Regions from separate parts of the Caulobacter sp. P1_D6 genome, predicted to be linked through region 1. Evidence: riboswitches for the same ligand, from Rfam matches in the RefSeq annotation. Region 1 holds a riboswitch; the other holds the start of a gene.
The links. A riboswitch is a leader RNA that binds a small molecule or an ion and turns the genes downstream of it on or off. The one in region 1 is predicted to bind cobalamin.

Region 1 (3,400 bases):
GTGTTCGCCTTCCTGGTGATGCTCAGCCTGCTGCTGATGGAACGCCGGGTCGACACGCGCGCCTCGCGCTCCTGATCGCCCACCGGACTTCGCGACAACCCACTGGCTTCCATGCCGATTTCATAGCCAAGCTAAGGTCGCTTCAGAACGGGACATCGCCCTGGATCGTCACCCGCTCGACGATGCGTTCCTGCGGCCAGTAGTCGAGGATGGCGTAGTGCTGGGTGGCGCGGTTGTCCCAGAAGACGATGGCGTTGGGCGTCCAGCGGAAGCGGACCTGGTATTCGGGCGTCTTCACCCGCTCCAGCAGGTCGGCCAGCAGCTTGGCGGCCTCGTCCTCGGGCAGGCCCAGGATCCGGGTCGTGAAGACCTTGTTGACGAACAGATGCTTCTCGCCGGTCTCCGGATGGGTGCGGACCACCGGATGGGCCTGCACCGGGTGGGCCGCGCGCAGCTCCTGCCGCTTGGCCTCGTCGACCCGGTAGCCGTAGCTCTGCAGGATGTCGTGCTCGGCGCTCAGGGTCGCCAGCTGGTCCTTCAGCGTCTGCGGCAGGTCGCGATAGATGGCGGCCGTGTCGGCGAACAGGGTGTCGCCGCCCAGCGGCGGCATGTGCCGCATGCGCAGCACCCCGCCCATCGACGGCGCGGGGCGGAAGGTGACGTCGGTGTGCCACTTGTTGGCGACGCGGACGATCGGCACGATCTCCTCGCGCAGCTTCATGCCGTCGGCGGCCTCGATGTGCAGGATCTCGGGGAAACCGGGCACGTGAGCGGTGACAGGATGCCCCTCCAAGTCCCCGAAATAACGACCGAAACGGACATGGTCCTCATGGCTGATGTCCTGATCGCGGAAGAACACCACCTTGTGCCGCAGCAGCGCCGTCCGGATCGCCGCGACGATCTCCGGCGCCAAAGGCTGGCGCATGTCCAGGCCCGAGATCTCGGCCCCGAGAACCGGGCCGGCGGGGGTCACCGTCAGGCCGGCGTAGTCGGGCGTTTCGGAAGCGGTGATGGGGGCAATGGCGTTCATGGCGTCCTCCCGGAGCGCCACCCGTCCGCGCGGGCGGCTGCTGTTATCCACACCTTAGACGTGGGATATCAGCGCTCAACGTAGTTTTTCTCACTTCAGGCGCAGCGTGAGCCCCGCCACCACCAGGGTCACCGCGTCGGCGGCCTGGGCCAGGGCCTGGTGCAGCCGCCCGGCCTCGTCGCGGAACCGCCGCGCCAGGGCGTTGTCGGGCACGATGCCGAACCCGACCTCGTTGGACACCAGCCACAGCCTCCCCTCGAACCGCTCCACGCCGACGACCAGCTGGGCCATGGCCGCCGCCACGTCCCGCTCGTCCAGCATCAGGTTGGAAAGCCACAGGGTCAGGCAGTCGACCACGACCACGTCGCCGCCCCCCAGGCCGTCCAGCGCGCCCGCCAGGTCCAGCGGGGCCTCGAGCGTCATCCAGGCCGGACCGCGATCCTGGCGGTGCCGGTCGATGCGCTCGACCATCTCCGAATCGAAGGCCTGGGCCGTGGCCACCATGACCAGCCGACCGCCGGATTCGGCGGCCAGCGCCTCGGCGGCCGCCTGGGCGAAGGCGCTCTTGCCGGATCGGGCTCCGCCCAGGACGAGGGTAAACGGCAAGGCGCGCTCCAGATTGCCCAGTCAGATTGACCGTGTGCGGCGCAACATATAGTGCAGCTCTCGCGACAGGTTCCTCGAAAGAGGATGAAAAGGGAACTCGGGTGTGAAACCCGGGCTGCCCCCGCAACTGTAAGCGGCGAGCCCGCGTGTCATGAGCCACTGGCCTTTCTCTCCAAGAGCAACTGGGGAAAACGGCTGGGAAGGCGACACGCACCGGCATTGACCCGCGAGCCAGGAGACCTGCCCGTCGCGGTCGTCCTTCGTCCGGCCGGGGTGCGCCGTACGATGGGGTTCTTTTCCCCCGAGGCGACATCGTCAGGCCGGTCCGAATTCTCGGGCCAGCCTTCGTTGCCGCGCACGGAGGATTTGAATATGCGCTCGATTTCCGTCTTGGCCCTGGTGGCCGCCCTTCCCGCTCTCGCCCTGCCCAGCCAGGTGTTGGCCGCCGACGCCGTCGACGCGCCCAGCGAGGTCGACCAGGTGGTCGTCACCGCCGGCCGCGCCGCCGACAAGCTGTCCGAAACGCCGGTCAGCATGACCGTGATCACCGCCGAGACCCTGCGCCGGCGCCAGGCCGTCGTGGTCTCCGACCTGCTGTCGCGCACGCCCGGCGTCACCGTCACCCGCAACGGCGGCGTGGGCGGCTCGACCCAGGTGCGCATCCGCGGCGCCGAGAGCGACCAGACCGCCGTGCTGATCGACGGCGTCAAGCTGAACGATCCGTCGGCGACCGGCGGCGGCTACAACTTCGCCACCCTGCTGGCCGGCGACGTCGACCGCATCGAGGTGCTGCGCGGCCCGCAATCCACCCTGTGGGGCAGCCAGGCCATCGGCGGCGTGGTCAGCATGATCACCAAGACCCCGGACGGCGCGCTGTCGGGCGACGCCACGGTCGAGGGCGGCTCGCGCGCCACGGCCTACGCCCGGGTGGGCGTCGGGGCCGGCGGCGCCTGGGGCGGCTGGCGACTGGCGGCGGGGTCCTACACCACCGCCGGCGTCTCCAACTTCGACGAGGCCATGGGCGGCAAGGAAAAGGACGGCTACCACAACACCGCCGTCAGCGGCCGGGTGGACCTGAACGTCACCGACTGGGCCAGCCTTGACGCCCGCGTCTCCTACGCCGCCGGCCGCAACGAGTTCGACGGCTTCCCCGCCCCCGCCTTCGCCTTCGCCGACACCGCCGAGTACGGCAAGACCAAGGAACTGGTCAGCTATCTGGGCGCGCGCCTGTCCAACTTCGACGGCGCCCTGAACAGCCGCATCGGCTATTCGTACACCCAGACCGACCGCGACAACTACAACCCCGACCAGGCCGTCACCACCAAGACCTTCGACGCCCGGGGCACCGACAACAGCCTGGAATATCAGGGCACCTGGACGATCAATCCGGTCTGGCGCGCGGTGTTCGGGGCCGAGACCGAGCGCTCCTGGTTCCGCAGCGCCGCGCCGTCCGATTTCGACCCGAACCCCACGCCCGGCCGGCATGCGGCCAGCATGGACAGCGTCTATGGCCAGCTGCAGGCCAAGCTCGTCGAGGGCCTGACCCTGACCGGCGGCGTCCGCCACGACGACCACGACACCTTCGGCGGCGCGACCACCTACCAGGCCGGCGCGGCCTGGAGCCTGAACGACGGCGCCACGGTCCTCCGCGCCAACTACGGCGAGGGCTTCAAGGCCCCGTCGCTGTACCAACTGTACAGCGACTACGGGAACACCGCTCTGAAGCCGGAAGAGGCCAAGAGCTGGGACATCGGCGTCGAGCAC
Region 2 (3,400 bases), on a different contig from region 1:
CCTCGCGCAGGGCCGCCTCGTCGATCTGGATGACCTTGGCGCCGGCCGCCTCCAGGTCGGTCACCTCGTCGCGGATCGCCAGGGCGATCTGCCGGCAGGTCTGGCTGCGCGGGATGTCGTCGCGGACGAATGACCACTGCAGGATGGTGACCGGCCCGGTCAGCATGCCCTTCATCGGCCGGTCGGTCAGCGACTGGGCGTAGCGCCACCACTCCACCGTCATCGCCCTGGGCCGCGACACGTCGCCGAAGATGATCGGCGGCCGCACGCAGCGCGAGCCGTATGACTGCACCCAGGCGTGCTTGGTGAACACGAAGCCGGCCAGCTGCTCGCCGAAGTACTGGACCATGTCGTTGCGCTCGAACTCGCCATGCACCAGCACGTCGAGGTCGATCTCCTCCTGCCAGGCCACCGCGGCGGCGGTCTCCTCACGCAGGAACACCTGGTAGTCGGCGTCGGCCAGGGCGCCCTTGGCGTGGGCGCTGCGGGCCTTGCGCACGGCGCTGGTCTGGGGGAACGAGCCGATCGTGGTGGTCGGCAGCGGCGGCAGGTTCAGGCGCGCCTGCTGCAGGACGAGCCGCTGGGTGAACGGAGCGCCGCGCCGGGCGTCGTCCGACGTCACGGCCGCCAGCCGGGCCTGGACGGCCGGCTCGTGGATGCTGGGCGAGGCGCGACGGGCGGCGGCGGCCTTGGAGGCAGCCTCGAGGGCGGGGCGGACGGCGTCGCGACCTTCGTTCAGGGCCTTGGCCAGGACGGCCAGCTCCTCGATCTTCTGGACGGCGAAGGCCAGCCATTGGCGGACCTCCGGATCCAGGGCCGTCTCCAGCTCCAGGTCGATCGGCGTGTGCAGCAGCGAGCACGACGGGGCCAGGACGACGCGGTCGCCGCCGCGCTTGGAGACGATCGGGTCCAGCCGGTCGAGCAGGGCCTCCAGGTCGGCGCGCCAGACGTTGCGGCCGTCGATCACGCCCAGCGACAGCACCAGGCCTTCGCGGGCCGCCGACAGCACGGCGTCCAGTTGCTCGGGCGCGCGGGCCAGATCGACGTGCAGGCCGTCGACCGGCAGGTTGGCGGCTGTCGACAGGTTGTCGCCATAGGCCCCGAAATAGCTGGTCAGCATGATGCGCAGGCCCGGCGTGGCGTGGGTCAGCACGCCATAGGCCCGACGCAGTTCACCGCGCTCGAACTCGGTCAGGTCCAGCGCCAGGCAGGGCTCGTCGATCTGCACCCAGTCGGCGCCGGCCGCCATCAGGCGCTGCAGGACCTCGACATAGACGGGGATCAGCGAGGACAGCAGCGACAGCGTCGAGAAGTCCGGATCACGGGTCTTGGCGAGCTTCAGGAAGGTGACCGGACCCAGCAGCACCGGGCGGGTGCGGATCCCCAGGGCCTTGGCTTCCAGGAACTCGTCGATCGGCTTGGTCGAGGACAAGGCGAAGACCTGGCCGCGCGACACCTCGGGGGTCAGGTAGTGGTAGTTGGTGTCGAACCACTTGGTCATCTCCATGGCGGGCAAGCCGGCGCCATGGGCGTGGAGATGGCCGTGCTCGCAGACCTCGGCCTGGCCCTGGGTCCCCCGCGCCATGGCGAAGTAGGTCGCGGTGTCGACCGGTCCGCCGGCCTGGCCGTAGGCGGCCGGGATGGCGCCGACCATCACGCTGGCGTCCAGCACGTGGTCGTAGAGCGAGAAGTCGTTGCTGGGCACGTGATCCACGCCCAGGGCCTTCTGGCGGGCCCAGGCCTTGGCGCGCAGCTCGGCGGCCGCGGCCAGCAGGGAAGGGGCGTCGAGCTTGCCGGCCCAGTGGTCCTCGAGCGCGAGCTTCAGCTCGCGGCGGGGGCCGATACGGGGAAAGCCCAGGGTGGCGACGGTGACGGTCATTTCAAAAAGCCTCTGCCGGTGTGATGGCGGGAGGCTGATCGGGGCGCGCGGTCGGCCGCGCACGGGTGCTCACGCCCCGGTCACGCCTTGCAAGCGACCAGACCGGGCACCCCGCCGGAGGACGTTATCTGTCGGGGCAGGTCTCCTGGCTCACGGGTCAGCGCCCCTGTCCTGGCCTTCCCGACACGCCACCGATCCAGCTTCGGCGCGTCAGTGACACGTAACGGACAGCGGCTCGCCGCTCACAGTTGCGGGGGCAGCGCCGGATTCGGGTTTTCAGGCCCTCACCGACTTCCCTCTTAGCTCCGTACGCGAACGTCCGCAGACCACGACGAACCTAGGAAGCGCCCGTTCCGCCCGATCGTCAAGAGGGATATAAAGATATCCTTATATGATTTTCCGAGCGTCGGAGGAAGAAGCGAAAGAATGGGATCGACCGGTCAGGCGGGGGCGATCACAATGTCTTCCAATCTGGTAGGATTTAAAGCGCGTGAGACCTTCATCGACCATCGCCGTCGTCGGCGCCGGCTTCAGCGGCGTCATGACGGCCCTTCATCTGCTGCGCCAGGACGCCGCCGTGAAGGTCGTGCTGGTCGAGCGCCGCAGTCCGCTGGGCCTTGGAGCGGCCTACGCGACCGACAATCCGCGCCATCGGCTCAATGTCCGGGCCGGCAACATGAGCGCGTGGCCGGATCAGCCCAACGCGTTCGTCGACTGGCTGGCGGCTCAGGGGCGCGACGTGGGGCCGGGCGGATTCGCGACCCGCGCAGATTACGGCGCCTACCTCCAGAGCCTGTTGGCCGCGGTCGCCGAGGGGCCCGCGGCGGCGGGCCGCCTGGTGATCACGCCCGACGAGATCACCGCGATCACCCGCTCCGGCGACGGCTGGCGCCTTACCTGCGGGATGGGGCGCACGCTGAGCGCGGACGCGGTGGTGCTGGCGCTCGGCAACCCGCCGCCGTCGCGGCCCGAGGGTGTCGATCGGGACTTCGCCGAATCCGATCTCTACGTCGCCGATCCGTGGCGCTGGGAGGCGCGCGTTCCGGAGGGAGACGCGCCGATCCTGCTTCTGGGCTCCGGCCTGACCATGGTCGACCTGGCCCTGGCCCTGGACGAGGCGCGCCCCGGACAGTCCTTCGTCGCCCTGTCGCGACGCGGACTGACCCCACTACGGCACGACGGCGCGCCGCCGGTCACGCTTCCGCCGCCGCCGTCGCCTCTGGCGGGACCGTCGCGGACCCTGGCCTGGCTGCGGTCGGCGGCGGAGCGGCATGGGTGGCGCACCGCCATCGACGCCCTTCGGCCCGTGACCAAGGCGCTGTGGCGCGGCTGGAGCCTCCAGCAGCGGACCCGTTTCCTGCGCCACGGGCGGGCGTTCTGGGATGTGCACCGGCATCGCCTGGCCCCTCAGGTGGCGGCGCATATCGACCACATGCGCCGGACGGGACGCCTGAGGGTCATCGCGGGGCGGCTGGAGCGCGTCGACGCCGCCCGGGATCAAGGTTTCGCCGTGACCTGGCG

Region 2: it holds a riboswitch for cobalamin, as region 1 does, so the genes downstream of both, metE (5-methyltetrahydropteroyltriglutamate--homocysteine S-methyltransferase) here and AC1DYP_RS12490 (TonB-dependent receptor plug domain-containing protein) in region 1, are expected to answer to the same signal.

What each region holds. Positions count from the first base shown of each region.
Region 1 is NZ_JBFUAW010000019.1:106,716-110,115, reverse strand. It holds gene modB (molybdate ABC transporter permease subunit) at 1-75, shown strand, start outside; gene AC1DYP_RS12500 (TauD/TfdA dioxygenase family protein) at 143-1,030, opposite strand; gene cobU (bifunctional adenosylcobinamide kinase/adenosylcobinamide-phosphate guanylyltransferase) at 1,121-1,636, opposite strand; cobalamin riboswitch at 1,687-1,898, shown strand; gene AC1DYP_RS12490 (TonB-dependent receptor plug domain-containing protein) at 2,009-3,400, shown strand, end outside.
Region 2 is NZ_JBFUAW010000048.1:14,501-17,900, forward strand. It holds gene metE (5-methyltetrahydropteroyltriglutamate--homocysteine S-methyltransferase) at 1-1,879, opposite strand, end outside; cobalamin riboswitch at 1,998-2,225, opposite strand; gene AC1DYP_RS22045 (FAD/NAD(P)-binding protein) at 2,370-3,400, shown strand, end outside.